Regions from separate parts of the Cryobacterium sp. AP23 genome, predicted to be linked through region 1. Evidence: predicted binding sites of a transcription regulator. Region 1 holds the regulator's gene; the other holds the start of a gene.
The links. Region 1 encodes LexA, which represses DNA repair genes until DNA is damaged. Its sites were predicted from a motif close to TCGAACANNTGTTCGA; they were not measured.
Positions count from the first base shown of each region.

Region 2: ACU5E9_RS19215 (DUF222 domain-containing protein) is a predicted target of LexA. The motif match lies at 2,089-2,104, and genes of this name have one in related genera.

Region 1 is NZ_CM133415.1:4,201,481-4,212,964, forward strand. It holds gene hflX (GTPase HflX) at 1-1,362, shown strand, start outside; gene ACU5E9_RS19755 (methylenetetrahydrofolate reductase) at 1,728-2,786, shown strand; gene metE (5-methyltetrahydropteroyltriglutamate--homocysteine S-methyltransferase) at 2,786-5,116, shown strand; gene lexA (transcriptional repressor LexA) at 5,202-5,903, opposite strand; gene ACU5E9_RS19770 (LysM peptidoglycan-binding domain-containing protein) at 6,185-6,589, shown strand; gene ACU5E9_RS19775 (histidinol-phosphate transaminase) at 6,651-7,736, shown strand; gene hisB (imidazoleglycerol-phosphate dehydratase HisB) at 7,746-8,363, shown strand; gene hisH (imidazole glycerol phosphate synthase subunit HisH) at 8,360-8,992, shown strand; gene priA (bifunctional 1-(5-phosphoribosyl)-5-((5-phosphoribosylamino)methylideneamino)imidazole-4-carboxamide isomerase/phosphoribosylanthranilate isomerase PriA) at 9,048-9,794, shown strand; gene ACU5E9_RS19795 (SseB family protein) at 9,778-10,620, shown strand; gene ACU5E9_RS19800 (Lhr family ATP-dependent helicase) at 10,744-11,484, shown strand, end outside.
Region 2 is NZ_CM133415.1:4,076,134-4,087,617, forward strand. It holds gene ACU5E9_RS19205 (TOMM precursor leader peptide-binding protein) at 1-310, opposite strand, end outside; gene ACU5E9_RS19210 (SDR family oxidoreductase) at 421-2,034, shown strand; gene ACU5E9_RS19215 (DUF222 domain-containing protein) at 2,157-3,752, shown strand; gene ACU5E9_RS19220 (GDSL-type esterase/lipase family protein) at 3,932-4,489, shown strand; gene ACU5E9_RS19225 (DUF2207 domain-containing protein) at 4,540-6,441, shown strand; gene ACU5E9_RS19230 (DUF6804 family protein) at 6,441-6,779, shown strand; gene ACU5E9_RS19235 (DEAD/DEAH box helicase) at 6,991-9,165, shown strand; gene ACU5E9_RS19240 (6-phosphofructokinase) at 9,296-10,324, shown strand; gene ACU5E9_RS19245 (mycoredoxin) at 10,448-10,711, opposite strand; gene ACU5E9_RS19250 (8-oxo-dGTP diphosphatase) at 10,786-11,262, shown strand; gene ACU5E9_RS19255 (anion permease) at 11,442-11,484, shown strand, end outside.

The DNA.
Region 1 (11,484 bases):
GAAGACCGCAACGCCCTGCGCCGCGTCGGTGGACTCTCCACCGAACTGCAGGACGTCACCGAGGTCGAATACCGCCAGCTGCGCCTCGAGAACGTGGTGCTGATCGGGGTGTACTCCGCCCGCAGCCTGCTCGATGCCGAGAACTCCATGCGTGAACTCGCGGCCCTGGCCGAGACCGCCGGTGCCACCGTGCTCGACGGCCTGCTGCAGCGCCGCGCCACCCCCGACCCGAGCACCTACCTCGGCAAGGGCAAGGCCCTCGAACTGGCGTCCATCGTGGCGGCGCTCGGCGCCGACACCGTGATCGCCGACTCCGAACTGGCGCCCAGCCAGCGCCGTGCCCTGGAAGACGTGGTCAAGGTGAAGGTCATCGACCGCACCGCCGTGATCCTCGACATCTTCAGCCAGCACGCCAAGAGCCGGGAGGGCAAGGCGCAGGTCGAACTCGCCCAGCTCGCCTACCTGCTTCCCCGCCTGCGCGGCTGGGGTGACTCGATGTCCCGCCAGGCCGGTGGCCAGGTCGGTGGCGCCGGAGCCGGTATGGGATCCCGCGGACCCGGTGAGACGAAGATCGAACTCGACCGTCGCCGCATCCACACCCGGATGTCCCGGCTCAAGAAGCAGATGATCGAGATGAAGCCGGCCCGCGAGGCCAAGCGAGCCAACCGCAAGCGCAACGCGGTGCCGTCCGTGGCCATCGTCGGCTACACCAACGCCGGCAAGTCCAGCCTGCTGAACCGCATCACCAAGGCCGGCGTGCTGGTAGAGAACTCCCTCTTCGCGACCCTGGACGCCACCGTGCGCAAGTCCAGCACCGCGGATGGCCGGCTGTACACCTTCACCGACACCGTCGGCTTCGTGCGCAACCTGCCGCACCAGCTGGTGGAGGCCTTCCGCTCCACCCTCGAAGAGGTCGCCGACTCGGACGTCATCATCCACGTCGTCGACGCCTCCCACCCCGACCCGGCCAGCCAGCTGGCCACGGTTCGTGAGGTCATCGGCGAGGTCGGTGCCAGCGACATCCCGGAACTGGTCGTCTTCAACAAGAGCGACCTGGTCAGCGACGACGACCGGCTCGTGCTGCGGGGACTGTCCCCGCACGCGATCTTCGTGTCGGCCCGCTCCGGCGAGGGCATCGGCGCGGTCCTCGCCGCCGTCGAGACCATGCTGCCCAAGCCCGAGATCCGGCTTGACCTGCTGATTCCCTACGACCGCGGTGATCTCATCCCGATCCTGCACGGCCAGGGCAAGGTGCTTGCGCTCGACTACGCCGAGACCGGCACCCTCGTCACCGCGCTCGTTTCCCCCGGTATCGAAGCCCAGTTCACCCCGTTCGTGGTGGCCCCGGCGATCACCGCCTGACCCGTTCCACGCCGCTGGGCGGCACCCGCATCCGTCACCGGAGCGGGTGCCGCCCTTCGTTGTTCATGACTGGCCCAGTTTTGCTAGTGCGGGCACCCTCCGGACTAGCGAAAATGGGCCAGTCATTGTTGGAGAGGGGTGGATCCGCGACGGGTTTCGCCGCCGGAGGTAATATTCGGCCGTGCGACTGTGCCCCGGGATTGACCGGGGCTAGAGTCGTCTCAATCGTTGCCGGAACGCTCACCCTCCCGGCATGGAGCGACAGCCGAGCCCGGCATCCGCCCGCGAGGAGCTGCCTGGTTTGCCTGGCGGTCCGCGGCCGCCAGGCCGTTTTCTGTTGCAGTACCCATGCCGAATGAGGAACCATGACAGCGACCCCAGCACCGCCACCCGCGGATCCCGCCTGTCGGTACGGCACCCCGTTCTCGTTCGAGCTCTACCCGCCCAAAACGGGTGCCGCCGCGACCGCGCTGCACTCCACGATCGATACCCTGGCCGCCGCCGGACCGACGTTCATCTCGGTGACCTACGGAGCCAGCGGCTCCTCCCGCACCTCATCCCTGGACGTGCTGCGCTACATCCGCCAGGCCACCACGGTGGACCCGATGGCGCACCTCACCTGCGTCGGCTCCTCGCATGCGGAGGCGAGCAGCCTGATCCGCGAGTTCCTCGACGCCGGTGTGCGCAGCTTCCTCGCCCTCCGCGGCGACCCGCCGGCGGGCCTGACCGAGAATGACGCCTTCCTCGGCGACCTGCACTCCGCCGGTGAGCTGGTGCAGCTGATCCACCGGGTGCAGGCCGAACGGGTGCCGTACCAGGAGACCCCGATCCCCGGCCTGCCGCGCGCGCGCGCGGTGAAGACCGAACGCGAGCACGTGCGGATCGCCGTGGCCGCGTTCCCGAACGGCCACCCGCGTTCCCGCTCCACCGCGCAGGACATCGACACCTTGCTGGCCAAACAGGCCGCCGGCGCGAACCTGGCCATCACCCAGCTCTTCTTCCACGCCGACCACTACCTCAGCTTCATCCAGCGGGCCCGGGACGCCGGGGTGGAATTCCCGATCCTCCCCGGCATCATGCCCGTCACCAGCCCCGGCCGGCTGCGCCGCATCCTGGAACTGTCCGGTGAGGAGCTGCCCAGCGACCTCGCCATTCAGCTCGAGATCGAGCCGACGGCGGAGGGTCAGCGCGAGATCGGCATCGCCCACGCCGCCGCCCTCGCCGAGAAGCTCATCGCCGGCGGCGCTCCCGGCCTCCACCTCTACGCCTTCAACCAGCACGATACCGTGCTCGCCGTGCTCGACCGCGCCGGCGCCCTCGCCCCGGCAGAATCGGCCGTGTCCCGCTTCCCGTCCCCGATTCATCCCTCGACCAGTACCGCCAGTGTCAGCGCCGGTACTCCCTCCACGAAGGAGTCCTACTGATGACCACCACCGGCCCCGCCTTCCCCACCTTCCCCACCGGAACGATCCTCGGCTACCCCCGGATCGGGCGCCGCCGCGAGCTGAAGAAGGCCGTCGAGGCCTTCTGGGCGGGCACGATCACCGCCGCCGAACTCGAATCGGCCGCTGCCGCACTTCGCCGTGCCACCCGCGAACGCCTCGCGAGCCTCGGCCTGGGCCGCACCGACTCCTCGATTCCGGAGAGCTTCTCCTTCTACGACCAGGTGCTGGACGCCCAGGTCGCCGTAGGCGCCATCCCGGCCCGCTTCCAGGACCTCGTCGACGCCGACGGACACCTCGACCTGGCGGGCTACTTCACCCTGGCGCGCGGCGCCGGCGAGAACCTGCCCTTGGAGATGACCAAGTGGTTCGACTCCAACTACCACTACCTCGTGCCCGAAATCGGCCCGGAGACCAACTTCCACCTCGCCAGTGACCGCATTGTGCGGGAGTTCGAAGAGGCCCTCGCGGATGGCTTCCTCACCCGCCCGGTCCTCGTCGGCCCGGTCACCCTCCTGCTCCTGGCCAAGCCGAGCGAAGACGCGCCGGCCGGCTTCCACCCGCTCGACCGCCTCGCCGACCTCCTCCCGGTCTACGGGACCCTGATCGAACGCCTCGCCGCTGCGGGCGCCCAGTGGGTGCAGCTGGACGAGCCCGGCCTGGTCAGCGAGAGCATCGACATCCCCCGCGACCGGGCCCTCGCCGCCCTCGCCCAGGCTTACGGTGCCCTCGGCGGACTGGCCGCCCGGCCCGCGCTGTTCGTGGCCGCGCCCTACGGCAGCCTGGACGATGCCCTTCCCGTGCTGGCCGCCACCGCGGTCGAGGCCATCGGCCTGGACCTCGTGCGCGGCACCGTGCCCGCCGCCGTCCCCGGGCTGGCCGACGTCACCCTCGTCGCCGGCGTCATCGACGGGCACAACATCTGGCGCGGTGACCTCGCCGCCGCCTTCGACACCCTCGGCCGGCTCGGAGCCCTGAGCGAGCACATCGCGGTCTCCAGCTCCACCTCACTGCAGCACCTGCCGCACGACGTTGAGGACGAAACCAAGCTGGCCGCCGAGCTCGCCGGCTGGCTGGCCTTCGCCGACCAGAAGATCGGCCAGGTCGCCACCCTCGCCCGCGGGCTCACCGACGGCAAGGACGCTATCCAGGCCGAGCTGGACGCGGCCACCGCGTTGCTGGCCGAGCGCCGCGTCTCGCCCGGCGTGCGCGACGGTGCCGTGCGCGACCGACTCGCCACCCTCACGCCGGCCGACTACAGCCGCGGCGACTACGAGACCCGGCTCGCCGCCCAGTCAGCGGCACTGGACCTACCGCCGCTGCCGACGACCACCATCGGCTCGTTCCCGCAAACCGGTGACATCCGCCGGGCCCGCGCCCGCCTCGTCTCCGGCGAACTCGCCCCCGACGACTACCGCGACCTGATGCGCGCCGAGATCAGCCGCGTCGTGCAGCTGCAGGAAGACCTCGGCCTCGACGTGCTGGTGCACGGCGAACCCGAGCGCAACGACATGGTGCAGTACTTCGCCGAGAACCTCGACGGCTTCGCCGTCACCGAGAATGGCTGGGTGCAGTCCTACGGAAGCCGGTGCACCCGCCCGTCGATCCTCTGGGGCGACGTCTCACGGCCGGCGCCGATCACCGTGGAGTGGTCCAGCTACACCCAGACCCTCACCGCCAAGCCGGTCAAGGGCATGCTCACCGGACCGGTCACCATCCTCGCCTGGTCGTTCGTGCGCGATGACCAGCCGCTGGGGGAGACCGCCCGCCAGGTGGCCCTGGCGCTGCGCGACGAGATCGCCGACCTCGAGGCCGCCGGCATCCAGGTGGTGCAGGTTGACGAACCGGCCCTGCGCGAGTTGCTGCCGCTGAAGAAGAAGGACCACGCCGACTACCTGAACTGGTCGGTCGGCTCGTTCCGGCTCGCCACCGCCGGCGTCGCCGACGAGACCCAGATCCATACCCACCTCTGCTATTCCGAGTTCGGGGTCGTGATCGACGCGATCCGCAACCTGGACGCCGACGTCACAAGCATCGAGGCCGCCCGGTCGAAGATGGAGGTCGTGCAGGACATCCAGACCAGCGGGTTCGACCACGGCATCGGCCCGGGCGTCTACGACATCCACTCCCCACGGGTACCGGGCGTGGCGGAGATCACCGAACTGCTCGAGCGGGCACTCGAGTCGATTCCGGCCCGGCAGGTGTGGGTCAACCCCGACTGCGGCCTGAAGACCCGCGGGTACGCCGAGACCGTCGATTCACTGCGCAACATCGTCGACGCCACCCGGGCGGTGCGGGCGACGCTGGGCTAAGCCTCCCCGGCTCGGAAGCGCCGCTGAACGACAACAGGCCCGGTCCCCTCACGGGACCGGGCCTGTTCGTGGTTCAGGAGGCGTCTCAGACCGAGCGCAGCACCGCGACGACCTTGCCGAGCACCTCGGCGTAGTCGCCCAGGATCGGCTCGAAGTTGGTGTTGCGGGGGAGCAGCCAGGTGTGGCCGTCGCGCTGCCGCAGCACCTTCACGGTGGCCTCGCCGTCGAGCATGGCCGCGACGATCTCGCCGTTCTCCGCGGTCTTCTGCTGACGGATGACGACCCAGTCGCCGTCGCAGATGGCCGCGTCGATCATCGAGTCACCGACGACCTTGAGCATGAACAGTTCACCCTTGCCCACGAGCTGGCGGGGGAGCGGGAAGATCTCGTCGATCTGCTGGTCCGCCATGATCGGGATACCGGCGGCGATCCGGCCGACGAGCGGCACCATCGCCGCGTCGCCCACCTGAATGCCGGACTGGTAGTCGTCGGCAGCGCCCGGCGTGACGTCCTCACCGGACTGCGGCAGCTCGATGAGCACCTCGAGCGCGCGCGGCCGGTTCGGGTCGCGGCGCAGGTAGCCGCTCAACTCGAGCTGGTGCAGCTGATGGGTCACGCTCGACAGCGAGGACAGGCCGACGGCGTCGCCGATCTCCCGCATGCTCGGCGGATACCCGCGGTCGCGCACCGAGCGCTGGATAACGTCCATGATGGCGCGTTGTTTATCGCTCAGGCTCTTGCGGCGCCGCGTGGTGCCCTTGTCCCGAGGTGTGCTCTCCTGTGCCACGTTGTCGCTCCTCCTGGTTGGGTCTGAATGGTGCTTCCGACGATCTGCGTGACGCGTCAGAAGTGAATGTCGGTGGTGTCTGTTTGAGTACTGCTACCCGATCGAAACTGTAGCCAAACTGACAGCGATTACTAGACATGCATTCGAGTGTGTTGCGAAATTTCTTTTCATATTATCCGGAAACAGGGTTGATTGTTCGAACACTCGAAGATATATTCGGAACATAGATTCGCATCCGGCCCTCCCGGCCGAGGGCCGGATGCGTTACCAGGAGGTCTGACATGAGCGCAGCATATGCAGTGAAGCCCGGCACGATCGCCGACCGATCGGCTCGTTCCACCGGCCACGCCACGGCCACCGCCGCCACCGCGCCGCGAACGCACCTGCGGCTCACCCGCCGCGGACGCGTCGTGCTGACCACCCTCGCCGCCCTGCCCCTGGTCCTGGGGTCCATCGCCGTCGCCGTCAACGGCGGCGTCGCCGCGGCGGAGGGCACCGCGAACGTGGGCGCCGCCGCCTTCGAATACATCACCGTCGACGCCGGGCAGTCCCTCTGGGATCTGGCCCAGTCGATCGCACCCAAGCAGGACCCGCGTGACGTGATCGCCGACATCGTGAACCTCAACCAGCTGGCGTCCGAGTCCGTGCAGCCCGGCCAGCGTCTCGCCCTTCCCGCCGGCTACTGAGCCTCCCGGCAGAACTCCTGCCGACAGGGAGGCGGGGCGCCGCGCAACTAAGCTTGTTCGGGTGACCAGCCTCGACGACCTGCCCCTGCGTGCCAACCTCCGCGGAAAGATCCCCTACGGTGCACCGCAGCTGCACGTGCCGGTGGCGTTGAACGTCAACGAGAACACCCACCCGATCCCGCCGGCCGTCGCCGCCGACATCGCCCAGGCCCTCGCCGACGCGATCCTCACCGTGAACCGGTACCCCGACCGCGAGTTCACCCCGCTGCGTGACGCCCTCGCCGGTTACCTCGGCCACGGCCTCACCCGGGACAACATCTGGGCCGCGAACGGCTCCAACGAGGTGCTGCAGCAGGTGCTGCAGGCCTTCGGCGGTCCGGGCCGTTCCCTGCTCGGCTACGCGCCGACCTACTCGATGTACTCGATCCTCGCCTCCGGAACCGACACCGACTGGATCCCCGGCGGCCGCGACGCCGACTACGAGCTCTCGCCGGAGACGGCCGTGCGCTGGGTGAACGAGACGACCCCCGACATCGTCTTCCTCTGCTCCCCGAACAACCCCACCGGCACACCGCTGTCACTGGAGACCATCGCTGCCGTCTACGACGCCACCCCCGGCATCGTCGTCGTCGACGAGGCCTATGCCGAATTCGCCCCGGTCGGCACCGAGAGCGCCCTCAGCCTCCTCGCGGGCCGCCCGCGCCTGCTGGTGTCACGCACCATGAGTAAGGCCTTCGCGTTCGCGGGAGTACGGGTGGGCTACCTGGCCGCCGATGCGGCCGTCACGGATGCGCTCCGGCTGGTGCGGCTGCCCTACCACCTCTCCGCCCTCACCCAGGCGGCCGCCGTCGCCGCGCTCGCGCACACGGGCGAAATGCTCGCCATGGTGGACGACATCCGCGTGCAGCGCGACCGGATCGTGACGGAACTGACGGCACTCGGCTTCCGCCCGTTGCGCAGCGGCAGCAACTTCGTGTTGTTCGGGGGCGTGGCCGATCCGCGCGCGGTCTTCGAAGCCCTGCTCGCAGAAGGCATCCTGATCCGCGACATGGGCATCCCCGGCCACCTGCGCGTTTCGGCCGGCACCGAGGCCGAGACCAGCGCCTTCCTCGACGCCATCGCACGGCTTCGTCCGTCAGCCGAATAAACTAACGCCATGAGCAACGTCACGCCTTCGCCTCGCCGTGCCCACCTGCAGCGCGAAACGAGCGAATCGAGCATCGACCTCTCCATCGACCTGGACGGCACCGGGGTGAGCGACATCCACACCACCGTGCCGTTCTACGACCACCTGCTCACCGCGTTCGCGAAGCACTCCCTGACCGACCTCACCGTGCACGCCAAGGGCGACATCGAAATCGACGTACACCACACCGTCGAAGACATCGGCATCGTGCTCGGCCAGGCGATCAAGCAGGCCCTCGGTGACAAGTCCGGCATCTCCCGCTACGGCGACGCCCTCGTGCCGCTGGACGAAGCGCTCGTGCAGGCCGTCGTCGACATCTCCGGCCGGCCCTACCTCGTACACACCGGCGAACCGGCCGGCTTCGAATTCCACCTCATCGGCGGCCACTTCACCGGGTCGATGGTGCGGCACGTCTTCGAGGCCATCGCCTTCAACGCCGCCCTCACCGTGCACGTCACCGTCGTCGGCGGCCGCGACCCGCACCACATCGCCGAGGCCGAATTCAAGGCCTTCGCCCGCGCGTTCCGCCAGGCCAAGGCGTACGACGCCCTCGTGAGCGGCATCCCGTCCACCAAGGGCGCGCTATGACCAAGGTGGTCGTGCTCGACTACGGCACCGGAAACGTGCACTCCGCCGTCAAGGCGCTGGAGCTGGCCGGCGCGGACGTCACCCTCACCGGTGACCGCAAGCTCGCGCTCGAGGCCGACGGACTCCTCGTGCCCGGCGTCGGCGCGTTCAGCGCGGTGATGGCCGCCCTGAACGAGGCCCACGGCGGTGACATCATCGACAAGCGTCTCTCCGGCGGGCGCCCGGTGATGGGCATCTGCGTGGGCATGCAGGTCATGTTCGAGCACGGCGTCGAACGCGGCACCGACACCGAGGGACTCGGCGAATGGCCCGGCACGGTGACCGCGCTGCCCGCCCCGGTGTTGCCGCACATGGGCTGGAACACCGTCACGCCCGACCCGGATTCCGTCCTGTTCCGGGGCCTCGAGGAGGAACGGTTCTACTTCGTGCACTCCTATGCCGCCCAGGACTGGACGCTCGACGTGATGCCGCCATTCCCGGTTCCCCGCCTCACTTGGGCCGAGCACGGCGGCCGGTTCCTCGCGGCCGTCGAAAACGGTCCGCTGTCGGCCACCCAATTCCACCCCGAGAAGAGCGGCGACGCCGGCATCCGCCTGCTGTCGAACTGGCTCGGCACCCTCCGCGACTAGTCTTCCCACCCGCGGCCGCCGCGCGCTGCCGCACAATCACGAAAAAGGCACCCCCATGACCGAGTTCAACAAGACCCCGAAACTGGTCCTCCTCCCGGCCGTCGACGTTGCGGGCGGCAAAGCCGTGCGCCTGACCCAGGGCGAGGCCGGCACCGAGACCAACTACGGCGACCCGATGGATGCCGCGCTCGACTGGGCGAACCAGGGCGCCGAGTGGATCCACCTCGTCGACCTCGACGCGGCGTTCGGTCGTGGCAACAACACCGGTGTGCTCAAGAAGGTCATCAAGCAGCTGCGCGGCGTGAACGTGGAACTCTCCGGCGGCATCCGCGACGACCGGTCGCTCGAGGCGGCACTGGGCACCGGCGTCAAACGCATCAACCTGGGCACCGCCGCGCTGGAGAACCCGGAGTGGGCCGCCAGCGTGATCGCGCAGTACGGCGACTCCATCGCCGTCGGCCTGGACGTGCGCGGCACCACCCTCGCCGCCCGCGGCTGGACCAAGGACGGCGGCGACCTGTGGACGGTGCTCGAGCGCCTCGAAGAGGCCGGCTGCACCCGCTATGTCGTCACCGACGTCACCAAGGACGGCACCCTCAAGGGACCGAACATCGAACTGCTGCGCGAGGTCATGGAGCGCACCCACCGGCCCGTGATCGCATCCGGCGGCATCGCCAGCCTCGATGACATCGCCGCCCTGCGCGAGCTGGTGCCCCTCGGCCTGGAAGGCGCGATCGTGGGCAAGGCCCTCTACGCCGGCGCCTTCACCCTCGCCGAGGCGCTGGATGTCTCCGGCGCGTAACCTCGGCTCCACCGGCCGCCCGGACGAACCGGGCGCCGGCACCGAGGATTCAGCGGCGAACGCCGCTGCCGACTCCGCCGGCCAGCCCTGGGCGGGCCGGTCGGTCGAGCACACCGAGTTCGATGACGACGACGGCCTGGCACCACCGGCCCTGCTCGACGCGCTCGCCCGGTTCCGGGCCAGGGAGCTGGGGGAGGAGGGCGTCATCGACGCCCTCCGTTCCGCGCGCCTGCTGATCCCGTTGGTCACCGCGCTCGGCGACGACGGCGCGGCCGCGGAGCTCGGTGCGCACGGCCTGCGGATCGACAAGACCCAGGAACTCTCCATCATCACCGTCGCCGGGCCCGACGGCCGGGCCGTGCTGCCGGTGTTCTCCTCGGCCGCCGCCATGCGGGCCTGGAACCCCGACGCCCGGCCCGTTCCCGCCGACGCCGTGCGGGTGGCCCTCGCGGCAGCGCAGGAGAACACCGACCTCGTGGTGCTCGACCCCACCGCCGACACCGAGTTCGTGGTGCGCCGCCCCGCACTGTGGGCCATCGCGCAGGACACCCCATGGACCCCGAGCTACGCTAGCCGCCAGGTCGCGGCCGCCTTCGAGGAATCCATCACAACGGAACTGGCCGCGCTGTCGGTGAACCTGTCCGCCGGCGACCCGCAGTCCCGGCTGGCCGGCCCGGAGCTGATCGTGCGTCTCGAACTCGCCGACGGCCTCAGCCGCGCCGACCTCGACGCCACCCTCGCCCGGCTCGCCGCCCGCTGGGCCGCCGACGACGTGATCGCCACCGGAGTCGACTCCCTGCGCGTGCAGCTCGTCGCCTCCGCCTAACCCCGCCCAACTGTTCCCCGTGCGGACAATTGCACCCGGCACACCGGGACCATTTGTCCGCAGCGGGAACAGTTGCGGGCGGATGGCCGTGGCAATGTCGGGGGTATCGGCGAGGATGGACAGGTGACCCAGATCCTGCAGCGCCTCTCCCCGGCCACCCGCACGTGGTTCTCCGGAGCATTCAGCGCGCCCACCGAGGCGCAGCTCGGCGCCTGGGATGCCATCTCCCGCGGATCGCACACCCTCGTCGTCGCCCCCACCGGGTCGGGCAAAACCCTGGCGGCGTTCCTCTGGGCGCTCGACCGCCTCTACTCCGCATCCACGGATGCCGCCGCAACCGGCCCCGCAAAGACGGGCACCGGCGCCTCCGCCCCGACCGGCACCCGGGTGCTCTACATCTCCCCGCTAAAGGCGCTCGGCGTCGACGTGGAACGCAACCTGCGCGCCCCGCTGGTGGGCATCGGCCAGGCCGCGGAACGCCTCGGCCTGCCCCCGGTGCACGTCAGCGTCGGGGTACGGAGCGGTGACACCCCGGCCGCCGACCGCCGCGCGCTCGTGAAGACGCCGCCCGAGATCCTGATCACCACGCCGGAGTCGCTCTTCCTCATGCTCACCTCCGCCGCCCGGGAGTCGCTGCGGGGCGTGGACACCATCATCATCGACGAGATCCACGCCGTCGCGGCGAGCAAACGCGGCGCGCACCTGGCCGTGTCGCTTGAACGCCTGGACGCCCTGCTCGCCAAACCGGCCCAACGCATCGGCCTGTCCGCCACCGTGCGGCCGGCCTCCGAAGTCGCCCGGTTCCTCGGCGGCGTCGCTCCGGTGGAGATCGTGGCGCCCAAGAATGAGAAACGGTTCGACCTG
Region 2 (11,484 bases), 130 kb from region 1:
GTGCGCCGCCGGGTCGGGTGGCGGTGCCGGACCCGGTGTCGATTCCGGGCGGCTCCGGCCGGGGAGCGAGGTCGACCAGCGCAGGGGCCAGGGCCCGCAGCAGGGCGGCGGTCGCCGCATCCGTCGCCCCGGCCTGCCGGCCGAGCATGAGCGCGCCGGATCTCGGCACCCCTACCCGCAGCGCGGCGACGACGGTCTCGAGCGGCGCCGTGACGCCGGGCACGATCGCCAGCGGCCGGTCGATGCCGAGCTGGATCGTGTCGGGGGTGCGCCAGACGAGCGGATACCGCGGGTCGAGTCGGAGAACCATGCGGCGATTTTCCCCCAGGACCGCCCCGCGCCGTCGGATCCGTCCACAGGCGGCGGTGGCCGCGGGAGAATCTGCAGGTCCAGCCCAGACTCTCGCCCTAGGCTGACGCAATGACAGAGACGACAGCCCTCCGCATCCTGGTCACCGGCGCCACCGGCTACATCGGCGGGCGACTGGTACCCAAGCTCCTCGAGGCCGGGCACCAGGTGCGAGTGCTGGTGCGTTCCCCGCAGAAACTGCTCGATGTGCCGTGGGCCGGCGAGGTGGAGATCGTCCAGGGCGACCTCTCCGACCGGGCGTCCGTCGCCGCCGCCAGTGCGGACATCGACGTGTTCTACTACCTCGTGCATTCGATGGGTGCCAAGGGCGACTTCGAGGAGACCGAGCGCACGGCCGCCCGGAACGTGGCCGCCGCGGCGGCCGCGGCGGGGGTGTCCCGCATCGTGTACCTCGGCGGGCTGCACCCCGACACGCCCACGCTGTCTCCGCACCTGCGTTCACGGGCCGAGGTGGGCCGCATCCTGCTGGACTCCGGGGTGCCCACCGTTGCATTCCAGGCCGGCGTCGTGATCGGCTCCGGGTCCACCTCGTTCGAGATGATCCGCCACCTCACCGACGTGCTGCCGTACATGCCCGCACCCCGCTGGGTGCGCAACTTCATCCAGCCCATCGCCGTGCGCGACGTGCTCTACTACCTGCAGGCCGCCGCCGAGGTGCCGGCCGACGTCAACCGAACCTTCGACATCGGCGGCCCCGATGTGCTGCGGTACGGCCAGATGATGAACGGATACGCCGTCGAGGCGGGGCTGCACCAGCGGCCCATCGCCCCGCTGCCGGTGCTCACCCCGTGGCTGGCGTCGCAGTGGGTCAACCTGGTCACGCCCATCCCGCGCAGCCTCGCGGTGCCGATCATCGCGTCGCTGCAGTACGACTGCGTCGTGCACGAGCACGACATCGACGCCGTGATCCCTCCGCCGGAGGGGGGCCTGACCACGTATCGCCGGGCCGTGCGCCTGGCGCTCGGTCGGATGCGCGACGGTGACGTCGAGACCAGCTGGCAGAACGCGTCGACCGAGGGCGCGTCGAGCAACCCGCTGCCCAGCGACCCGGACTGGGCCGGCCACCTCGTCTACACCGACCTCAAGGAGAAGCGCACCTCGGCCAAGCCGGCCGACCTGTGGCGTGTGATCGAAAGCATCGGCGGCGAAAACGGCTGGTACTCATTCCCGCTGGCCTGGGCCGTGCGCGGCTGGATGGACAAGGTCGTCGGGGGAGTGGGCCTGCGTCGCGGACGCCGGCATCCCGACCGCCTGCAGACCGGCGATGTGCTGGACTTCTGGCGCGTCGAACGGATCGACCGCGGCAGCTTCCTGCGGTTGCGCGCCGAGATGCGTGTGCCCGGCCGGGCCTGGCTGGAGATGCGGGCGGAGCCCACGGAGGACGGCGGGTCGGTGTACCGGCAGCGCGCGGTGTTCTTCCCGCGCGGCCTCGGCGGCCGGCTGTACTGGTTCTCGATCCTGCCCTTCCACGGGGTGATCTTCACCGGTATGGCCAACCGCATCACCGCCGCGGCGGAATCCGAGGCGGCCGCCGTTGACACCGAGGCCGTTGACTTCACTGTCGCGGATGCTGAAGCCGTCGACGCACCCTCCGGTGACGTTACAGCCGGCACATCGGTCATAACAGCGGGCACCCACGCTGCATCCGAGGCCTCTCACAGCTAACCCGTGACCCGGTCGTGTCCCTGGCACGCGCGGCGCTGACGCGCCCAAAATACGTCGAAAAAAAGTTCTCCACAGTTTAGATTTGACCAGACAGATCTGCGATACTGAGCTATTCTCAGTACATGTCCACCATCGCAGACACATTCACCCCCGGCACGGCGCTAGACGCCGTGTCGGGGGTGGTTGTGCCCGCTGATTCACTGGTCGCCGCGGTCGAAGCGGTGGAACATTTGGGGGCCTGCAGCACCGACTACGACACCCTCTCCGATGCCGAACTGCTCGCCGGCCAGAAGGACCTGGCCCGGCTGCGGCAGCTGGTCGAAACCCGGCAGACCTGGATGGCGAAAACGCTCCAGCACCGGTCCCGGCCCGAGCTGGGTCAGCAGGGCCTGGCCCAGCAGCAAGGCTTTCTCAACCCGGCTGACCTGATCCAGGACTTGACCGGCTCCACCCGTCAGGACGCCCGGAAGCTCGTGGACGTGGGCCGGATGCTCGCCGACACCGAAGCGGCTGACGCTCGGGCCGCAGAAGAAGCGGCCGACGCGGCGCGGCGGTTGCGTGACGAAGCCGATGGAAGCGACGGCGCGGACGGGCTGGACACGCCACCCGGCCTGTTCGACGACCTGGCGTCACCGCCGGAGCCAGTTGCACAGCCCTGGTACGCGCCTATCTCGCGCGCCGTGGCCTCCGGCGAGCTGTCGGTCGCGGCCGCGCATGCGATCCGTACCGGCCTGGGCGATATCGACACCGTCGTCACCGCGGAGAAGCTCGCCGACGCCGTGCACACCCTGCTGATCGAGGCCACCCGGATGACCGTGGATGAGCTGCTCAAGCGCTCCCGCCGGATGCGCGACAGCCTCGACGAGGCGGGCATCGCGGTGCGGGAGAAGAAGGCCTGGGACGACCGCTACCTCAAGGTCTGGAAAATCGACACCGGGCAGGTCCACCTCCACGGGCTGTTCCCGCCGGAGCAAGGCCAGTACATTCTGGACCTCTACGACAGCCTGACCGGTCCCCGTCGCGGCGGCGTCCGGTTCGTCGACCCGGACCGGGCAGCCTGGGCCAAAGCAGTGCAGGACGACCCGCGCAGCACCGACCAGCTCACCGCCGACGGGTTCCTCGACCTGCTCAAAGCCGGCAGCAGCGTCAACCCCGACCGGATGCTCGGCGGCCGCACCCCCGCTGTGCGGATCCTGACCACGGCCACCCCGAAGGCTCCGGCAGCGGACCCGACCGAGGCCTTGGTCGCGATCCCGGACGGCACCGGCCACGGTTTTCTCGAAGGCAACCCGGCCCCGGTCTCCCAGGAGACCATCGACCGGATCATCTGCACCTCCGGCACCGTCAAGGTCACCTTCGACGCCGACGGGCAACCGTTGAACCTCGGGCGGGAAGAACGCATCTTCAGCCAGGCCCAACGCATCGCCCTGGCGGCCCGCGACGGCGGCTGCATGTGGGGTGACTGCGACAAACCGCCCTCCCGCACCGAGGTGCACCACCTCGACCAGTGGCTTCGCGACCACGGCAGCACCGACATCCGCCTGGGAATCCTGCTCTGCAGCCCGCACCACCTGCTGTTACACAACCAGGGCTGGCAGATCTTCGAACACCACGGCACCTACTGGCTCCGGCCTCCAGCCGCGGTCGATCCCGGCCAGACGCTCATCCGGCTCCGCAGCAAGAGCCCCGTCGCCCTCGAAAAGCACGACCAGCACTAAGCCGCGCGACACGCTGGTTGGGCCCGGGTCGGGGCGAGGATTGACATGAGGGAGAAGCAAGCGTTGTGCCGATGGGACTCCGACCGCACCGCGTGGCGGTCTGACGGTAGGTTGCCAGCTTGGACTCTAGCCAAGCTCCACCCGCTGACGCATTATGGAAGGCAAGCGCGGGAGGCAGCATGTCTGAAGTTGTGGTGTTTGTAGGTGATGGCCTCAGCGCGGCCGCCCGCTGGCAAGAACGACTGCAAGAGTTCGAAGTTCACAACCTCGGGGTGAGCGGTGACACGACAGACGAAGTGATCGCCCGGCTCGACGACGTCGTGGAGGCGGCTCCTGACGCGGTCGTGCTGCAGGTGGGCACCAACGACGTCGGCTGGCATCGTTCGGACGAGTACATCGTGCGCAACATCGAAACCATCCTCTGCAACCTTCGCAAGCAGCTTCCCAGCGCGCGGTTGCTCATCCAGTCCGTGCCGCCGCGGGAAGAAGACTTCACGCCGGTGATCCGGTCGGTCAACCGCCACCTGCGCCAGTTCGCCCCGACGGTGAAGGCCAGGTACCTCGATCTCTGGCCGGTACTGGCCGACGCTCACGGCCGGCTCAGCGCAGAGTGGTCGACCGACGGCTTGCGTCTCACCGAAGCCGGCTACGACGTGTGGCTCGCTGAGCTGCGCCCGGCACTGGTCGACGCCTTGCAGCATCCGCTCGCTCTGCCCGTCAGTACCCAACCCGCCTGAACCCAACCCGCGTGACCGGGTCACCGGTCGCGGGTGGCTAGCATGAAGGCATGCGCAGACCCCTCCGGTTTTTCACCAGCCTGACGGTGGGCGCGCTGACGCTCACCGGACTCCTCGGGTTCGCAGCATCCGGGGCGACGGCCCAGACGATCTCGGCCCCTGCTCCGGAGCGGATCGCCGCGCAAAGCCTGCCTGCCGACGTCGATGATTTCAGTTTCCCGTCCATGCACGCCGACTACACGCTCGGCCGCGACGACGACGGCCACTCCACCCTGGCCACCACCGAGACCCTCATCGCCCAGTTCCCCCAGGCCGACCAGAACCACGGCATCCGCCGCAACATCCCCACCCACTACCGCGGCCAGCCCACCAGTCTCACCATCGAGTCGGTCACCGACGAGAACGGCGCCGCCCGGGACTACGAGACCGAGACCATCTCCGACGACTCGGATGCCGAGTACCTCAGCGTCACCATCGCCGCCGACGGTTTCGTGCACGGCGACCAGACCTACGTCATCAGCTACAGCCAGCGCCACGTCATCCTCTTCCCCGACGACGCGGCGGACCAGGAGTTCTACTGGGAGGTGAACGGCACCGGATGGGCCCAGCCGTTCGGCACCGTCTCGGCAACCGTGCACGTGCCAGCCAGCCTGGTGCCGGCGCTCACCGGCCAGTCGGCGTGTTACCAGGGCAGTTCGGCGTCCGGTGCCGAGTGCGACGCGCTGACCAGCGCCGCCGCCGGCGACGAGTGGCTGATCGAGGCCACCGCGCGCGACCTCGGCCCCCACGAGGGACTCGCCCTCGCCGTGGGCTTCTCCGACGGAACCTTCGTGCCCCGGGACGACTCGTTCACCGCCAACCCGTTCCCCACCATCGCCCTGCTCGCGGCACTGGCCGCGGTGGCCGCTGCCGTCGTCGGCGTGATCGCCCGGGTCACCCGGTGGCGTAGCGCCCCGGGCCGGCCCACCATCATCCCCGAATACCTGCCGCCGGCGGGGGCGAACCTGCTGCAGGCCGGCGACGTCCTCGGTGCCCGCGCCGGCAGTCGGGCCCTCACCGCCCAGTTCCTGCAGTTCGCCGTGCGCGGCAACGTGCGGGTGCTCGAGGGCGACGGCACCAACCACTACCTGCTCGAACTGCGCAGCCGGGACGGCCTCGACGCCACCGAGACGGCCGTGCTGACCGCCCTGTTCCCCGCCGGCCGGAAGATCGGTGCGGTCCGCGACCTCAAGAAGAAGAGCACCAAGCTGGGCACCGCGCTACAGAAGATCCGCAGTACGGCCCGCAAGCGGATGCTCACCGACGGCCTCCGCGAGCACAAGGGTGGCGCCTTGCGCCGCTGGCTCATCGCCGCGGCCATCGTCACCGGCATCCTCGCGCTCGTGGCGAGCATCATGTCGTTCGCGACCGAGGTCGCCGGCGCCTGGCCGGCGCTTACCCTCGCGGTGGGACTGGTCGCCGCCATTGTTACGCTTGCAGTCACCGTCGAGGTGCGCCCGCTCACCGCTCGCGGCGCCGAACTCCGCGACTACCTGAAAGGCGTCATCGTGTACATTTCGCTGGCCGAAGCCGACCGGCTCCGCGTGCTGCAGAGCCCCCAGGGCGCCCTGCGCACGCCCTACCGGCCGGACGACGCCGCACCGGCCGGGACCGCCCCCGTCCAGGTGCTCAAACTCTATGAACGGCTGCTGCCGTACGCCGTGCTCACCGGCGAGGAGAAGCAGTGGTCGAAGGTCCTCGGTGATTACTACGACGGCACCCGCGAGCAGCCCGACTGGTACGTCGGCAACGCGCCGTTCTCCGCCGCGTACTTCGCCACCGGGGTGGCCGCCTTCGCCACCACCACCTCGTCGGCGTGGTCCGGCAGTGCGGCGAGCTCGTCCAGTTCGGGCTCAGGCGGCGGTGGTTCCGTCGGCGGCGGAGGCGGCGGCGGCGGGGGAGGGGGCGTCTGATGGGCACCCCGGCAGAACCCACCTACACCCGGTCGGCACTCGCGCCCGGCCTGCTCGGCGCGATCGCGCTGCTGGCCGGACTGGCGCTGCTCGACGTGGACAGTTTCGTCATCATCCGCTACGTGGTGAGCATCCTGGCCCTGATCATCTGCGTCTTCGTCATCCAGGCGAAGGCCTGGTGGTGGCTCATCGGCCTGGTGCCGATCGCGGTGCTGTGGAACCCGATCGTGGTCATCGAACTACACGGCCAGGGCTGGGTGTCCGCCCAGTTCATCGCCGCGCTGCTGTTCATCGTCATCGGCGTCCGAACAAAGGTCCCGGTGCCGATGCACCGCTGAATCCGGGCACGGGCATAGACTGAAGGCACGTCTGGAGAACCCGGTCAGTGTCTCGACCGTGGCCCTGCAAGGATCAGCGCACCTGTGCCTGAGCGTTGCGGCGTCGCGTTGCTCGATTCTGGGGTTCGGCGTATCGATCGCAAAGGCATCCTGCGGATGCGCAACACGACGAGCGCGCATGTTTGTACGCGCTGGTGTGAAGTGGAGAAAAATGGCCTACACCCGCCCCAACGGAGCGGGCCGCGCCGGCGCCGGCAGCGGTCGTACCCGTCAACGTCCGCGTTCCCGCGACGACGACGCCCCCATCATCCCGATCCTCGCCCGCAAGGTGCGCGAGGTCGAGGCGAAGGCGCAGAGCGGAGCCAAGCTCGGTCCGACCAACCGCACGAAGTACCAGGTCATCGCGCTGCTGATGCGCGAGGAACGCGCCCGGGTGAAGGCCGACGGCGAACTCACCGACGCGAACCGGGCCGAGTTGCTCAAACGCCTCGACGGCATCGCGCAGATCCTCGCGAAGACCGCCGCAAGGGACACCAGCCTGATCACCCTCCTCGAACCGGATGCCGGTGTCTCCACCGTCGCGCAGCGCTTCCGCCGCGACTGGCTGCTGGAATCCGGCGCCGAACTCAGCCCCGATGAGCTCATCATCACCCGCGAACCCGAGGCCAAGCCCGAGGTGCCGCAGAACCAGGTCATCCCGCAGTCCGTGCGGGCCCGCCAGCTCGCCAACCCGTTCCTCGCCCCCGACTTCAGCGCCGTCAAGGCCGCCCCGGTGTCCTCCGCCCGCAGGCTCGCCAACTGGGAACTGCTCGGCCCGCTCTTCAAGGCATTCGAATACGGCTCCGGCGGCCAGGCCGCCAGCATGGACCTGCCCGAGGCCCCGAACGTCGACCGGTTCTCCCCGCGCGGCATGGAGCTCATGCGGCACCAGGCGCGCTTCATCGAGAGCGCCCGCCTCGGCCATCGCAGCTACCTGCTCGCCGACGAGCCCGGCCTCGGCAAGACCGCGCAGAGCCTGCTCGCCGCCTCCGTCGCCGGCGCCTACCCGCTGCTGGCGATCGTGCCCAACGTCGTGAAGATGAACTGGGTACGCGAGGTAGAACTATGGACGCCGCACCGCCGCGCCACCGTCATCCACGGTGACGGCGACACCCTCGACGCGTTCGCCGACGTCGTCGTGGTCAACTACGACGTGCTCGACCGCCACCTCGCCTGGCTCGGCACCCTCGGTTTCAAAGGCATGGTCGTCGACGAGGCGCACTTCATCAAGAACCTGCAGTCGCAGCGCTCCAAGCACGTGCTCAGCCTCGCGGACCAGATCCGTCGCCGCACACCGGGCAACAACCCACTGCTGATGGCGCTGACCGGCACGCCGCTGATCAACGACGTCGACGACTTCCGGGCCATCTGGCAGTTCCTCGGCTGGATAGACGGCGACAAACCCACGGCCAAGCTCATGCAGCGGCTGGAGGAAACCGGGCTCACCCCCGCGGACGCCGGTTTCTACACCGCCGCCCGCTCCGCCGTCATCGACATGGGCATCGTGCGCCGCCGCAAGGTCGACGTCGCCGCCGACCTGCCCGCCAAGCGCATCGCCGACCTCCCGGTGGAGCTCGACAGTGAACTCGGCCGGTCGATCCAGAAGGCCGAACGCGAACTCGGCGCCCGCCTGGTCAAGCGTTACAACGCCCTCGTCGCCGCCCGCCACCCCGGAGTCAAGGCCCCTGTCCTCACCGACGACGAACGCACCGCGTACATCCGCGCCGTCGCGCACGCCGACCTCGAGGAGTCCAAGGGCACCAGCACCGGCGAGAACGTGTTCACCATGGTGCGGAAGATCGGCCAGGCCAAGGCCGGGCTCGCCGCCGACTACGCAGCCCAGCTCGCGCACTCGGTGGGCAAGGTGGTGTTCTTCGCCAAGCACATCGACGTGATGGATGCCGCGGAGGAGATCTTCGCCAAGCGCGGCCTCCGCACGGTGTCGCTGCGCGGCGACCAGAGCGCCCTGGCCCGCCAGGCGGCGATCGACTCCTTCAACACCGACCCCGAGGTCGCCGTTGTGGTGTGTTCGCTCACCGCCGCCGGCGTCGGCGTGAACCTGCAGGCCGCATCCAACGTGGTGCTCGCCGAACTCAGCTGGACCGCGGCGGAGCAGACGCAGGCCATCGACCGGGTGCACCGCATCGGCCAGTCCGAACCGGTGACGGCGTGGCGGATCATCGCCGCGCACACCATCGACGCGCGCATCGCCGAACTCATCGGCAGCAAGCAGGGCCTCGCGGCCCGTGCGCTCGACGGTGCCGACGAGGATGTCTCCCCAGCCGACTCCGTGCAAGCCAGCGCGTTGGCCTTCGTGCTCACGCAGGCGCTCGACGGAGAGCTGTAACACCGGGCCGGAAGTCCCTACTGAGAGCAGCGCCGTCGGTGTTGACTTGATCCAGGTACTCACTCGCCCCCATGATGGGACGGGCGACTGCCGCACCACAACATGCATGCACTAAAGGAGTAGCCAGAAAATGAAGATCGGTATCCTGACCAGCGGTGGAGACTGCCCAGGCCTCAACGCAGTGATTCGGGGTGCTGTCCTCAAGGGCGGCCGCGCCTACGACTCCGAATTCGTGGGCATCCGCAACGGCTGGCGGGGGTTGGTGCAGGGCGAGTTCATGAAACTCGACCGGCACAGCGTTCGTGGCCTCTCCCGCCAGGGTGGCACCATCCTCGGCAGCTCCCGCACCAACCCGTTCGAGGGCGAGAACGCCGGACCCGAGAACATCCAGAAGACCATGGATGCCGAGGGCATCGACGCGATCATCGCCATCGGCGGCGAGGGCACCCTCACCGCTGCCCGCCGTCTCACCGACGCCGGTATCAAGATCGTCGGCGTGCCGAAGACCATCGACAACGACCTCGCCGCCACCGACTACTCGTTCGGCTTCAACACCGCCGTCGAGATCGCCACCGAGGCCATCGACCGGCTCCGCACCACCGCCGACTCACACGGCCGCTGCATGATCGTCGAGGTCATGGGCCGCCACGTGGGCTGGATCGCCCTGCACTCCGGCATGGCCGGTGGAGCACACGCCATCCTCATCCCCGAGCAGCCGCAGACCATCGAGCAGATCTGCGAGTGGGTCGAGAGCGTCCGCGACCGCGGCCGCGCCCCGGTCCTCGTCGTCTCCGAGGGCTTCCTGCTCGCCGAGATGGGCGAGGCCCACTCGCACAAGGGCCTGGACGCGTTCAACCGTCCCCGCCTCGGCGGCATCTCCGAGCTCATCGCCCCCATGGTCGAAGAGCGCACCGGCATCGAGGCCCGGGCGACCGTGCTCGGCCACACCCAGCGCGGTGGCGCCCCGTCGGCCTACGACCGGGTGCTCGCCACCCGCCTGGGCATGTCGGCCGTCGACGCCGTCTACGACGAGAAGTGGGGCTCGATGGTCTCCCTCAAGGGCACCGACATCCACACCGTCAGCATCGCCGACGCCACCATGGACCTCAACCGGGTCACCCAGGCGCGGTACGACGAAGCGGCCGTGCTCTTCGGCTAAACCCGAAACAGGCAGAGAACTGCCCGGACGGCTTCGGCCGCCCGGGCAGTCTGCTGTCGGGTATTGCGCTGTCAGGTATTGCGCTGTCGGGTACGTGGCGGTGGAACCGCTCGAACGGTCTGCCTAGGCTGCGGGGGCGAGCTTGGCCTGCACCTGCGCGAGCGACGGGTTGGTCGCGGCCGAGCCATCCGGGAACAGAACGGTGGGAACGGTCTGGTTGCCGCCGTTGAGGCTCATCACGAGCTCGGGGGTTCCCTCGACCTCTTCGATGTTCACCTCGGTGTAACCGATGCCGTTCTTGTCGAGCTGCGTCTTCAGACGCGAGCAGTAGCCGCACCAGCTGGTGGTGAACATCGTGATAGTTCCGGTCTCAGGCACAAAATCCATGCATACAGCGTAACCGAGATTCCCCCGAAAACGCTTGCGGCTTCGCTCCGGTGACCGCTCGCTACGATTGATTCATGACCGACCTGCCCCAGGTGTGCGTGTGCTACCTCACCCGCCTCTCCGATACCGGCCAGCCGCAGGTGCTGCTCGGCCGGAAGAAGAAGGGCCTGGGCCTGGGCAACATCGTCGGTCTCGGCGGCAAGCTCGAGCCGGGGGAGTCGGCCCTGGATGCCGCCGTGCGGGAGGTCGAGGAGGAATCCGGCCTGACCGTGACGCAGGATGCGCTCACCCCGATGGGCGTGCTCACCTACCTGTTCCCACACAAGCCGGCCTGGAGCCAACGCTCCAACGTGTTCGTCACCGACCGGTTCAGCGGCGTGCCCCGCGAGTCCGACGAACTGAACCCGGTGTGGTTCACCATCGCCGACCTGCCCGTCGACGACATGTGGGACGATGCCAGGCACTGGCTGCCCGGCGTGCTGGCCGGAATCCCGGTCAAGGCCACCTTCACCTTCGGGGAAGATCTGGCCACCGTTGTGGCCCGCGGCTGACCCTGGCAACCCTCTACCTGAACGTTATGAAGACGGCGTCTGAACACCGCCTGAATTGACCTGCCCGCCGCTGGCTGTCAGGATCAACGAGGCCCGGTTTCGAGCCAGCCAGTTCTCTTGACGTGCGCGGACCTGAAGTCCAGGCGCGGTCCGGGGCGAATACACAAGGAAAGACGCCGGTGGATTTCACCCTTATCGTCGTGCTGGTCATCGCACTAGCCC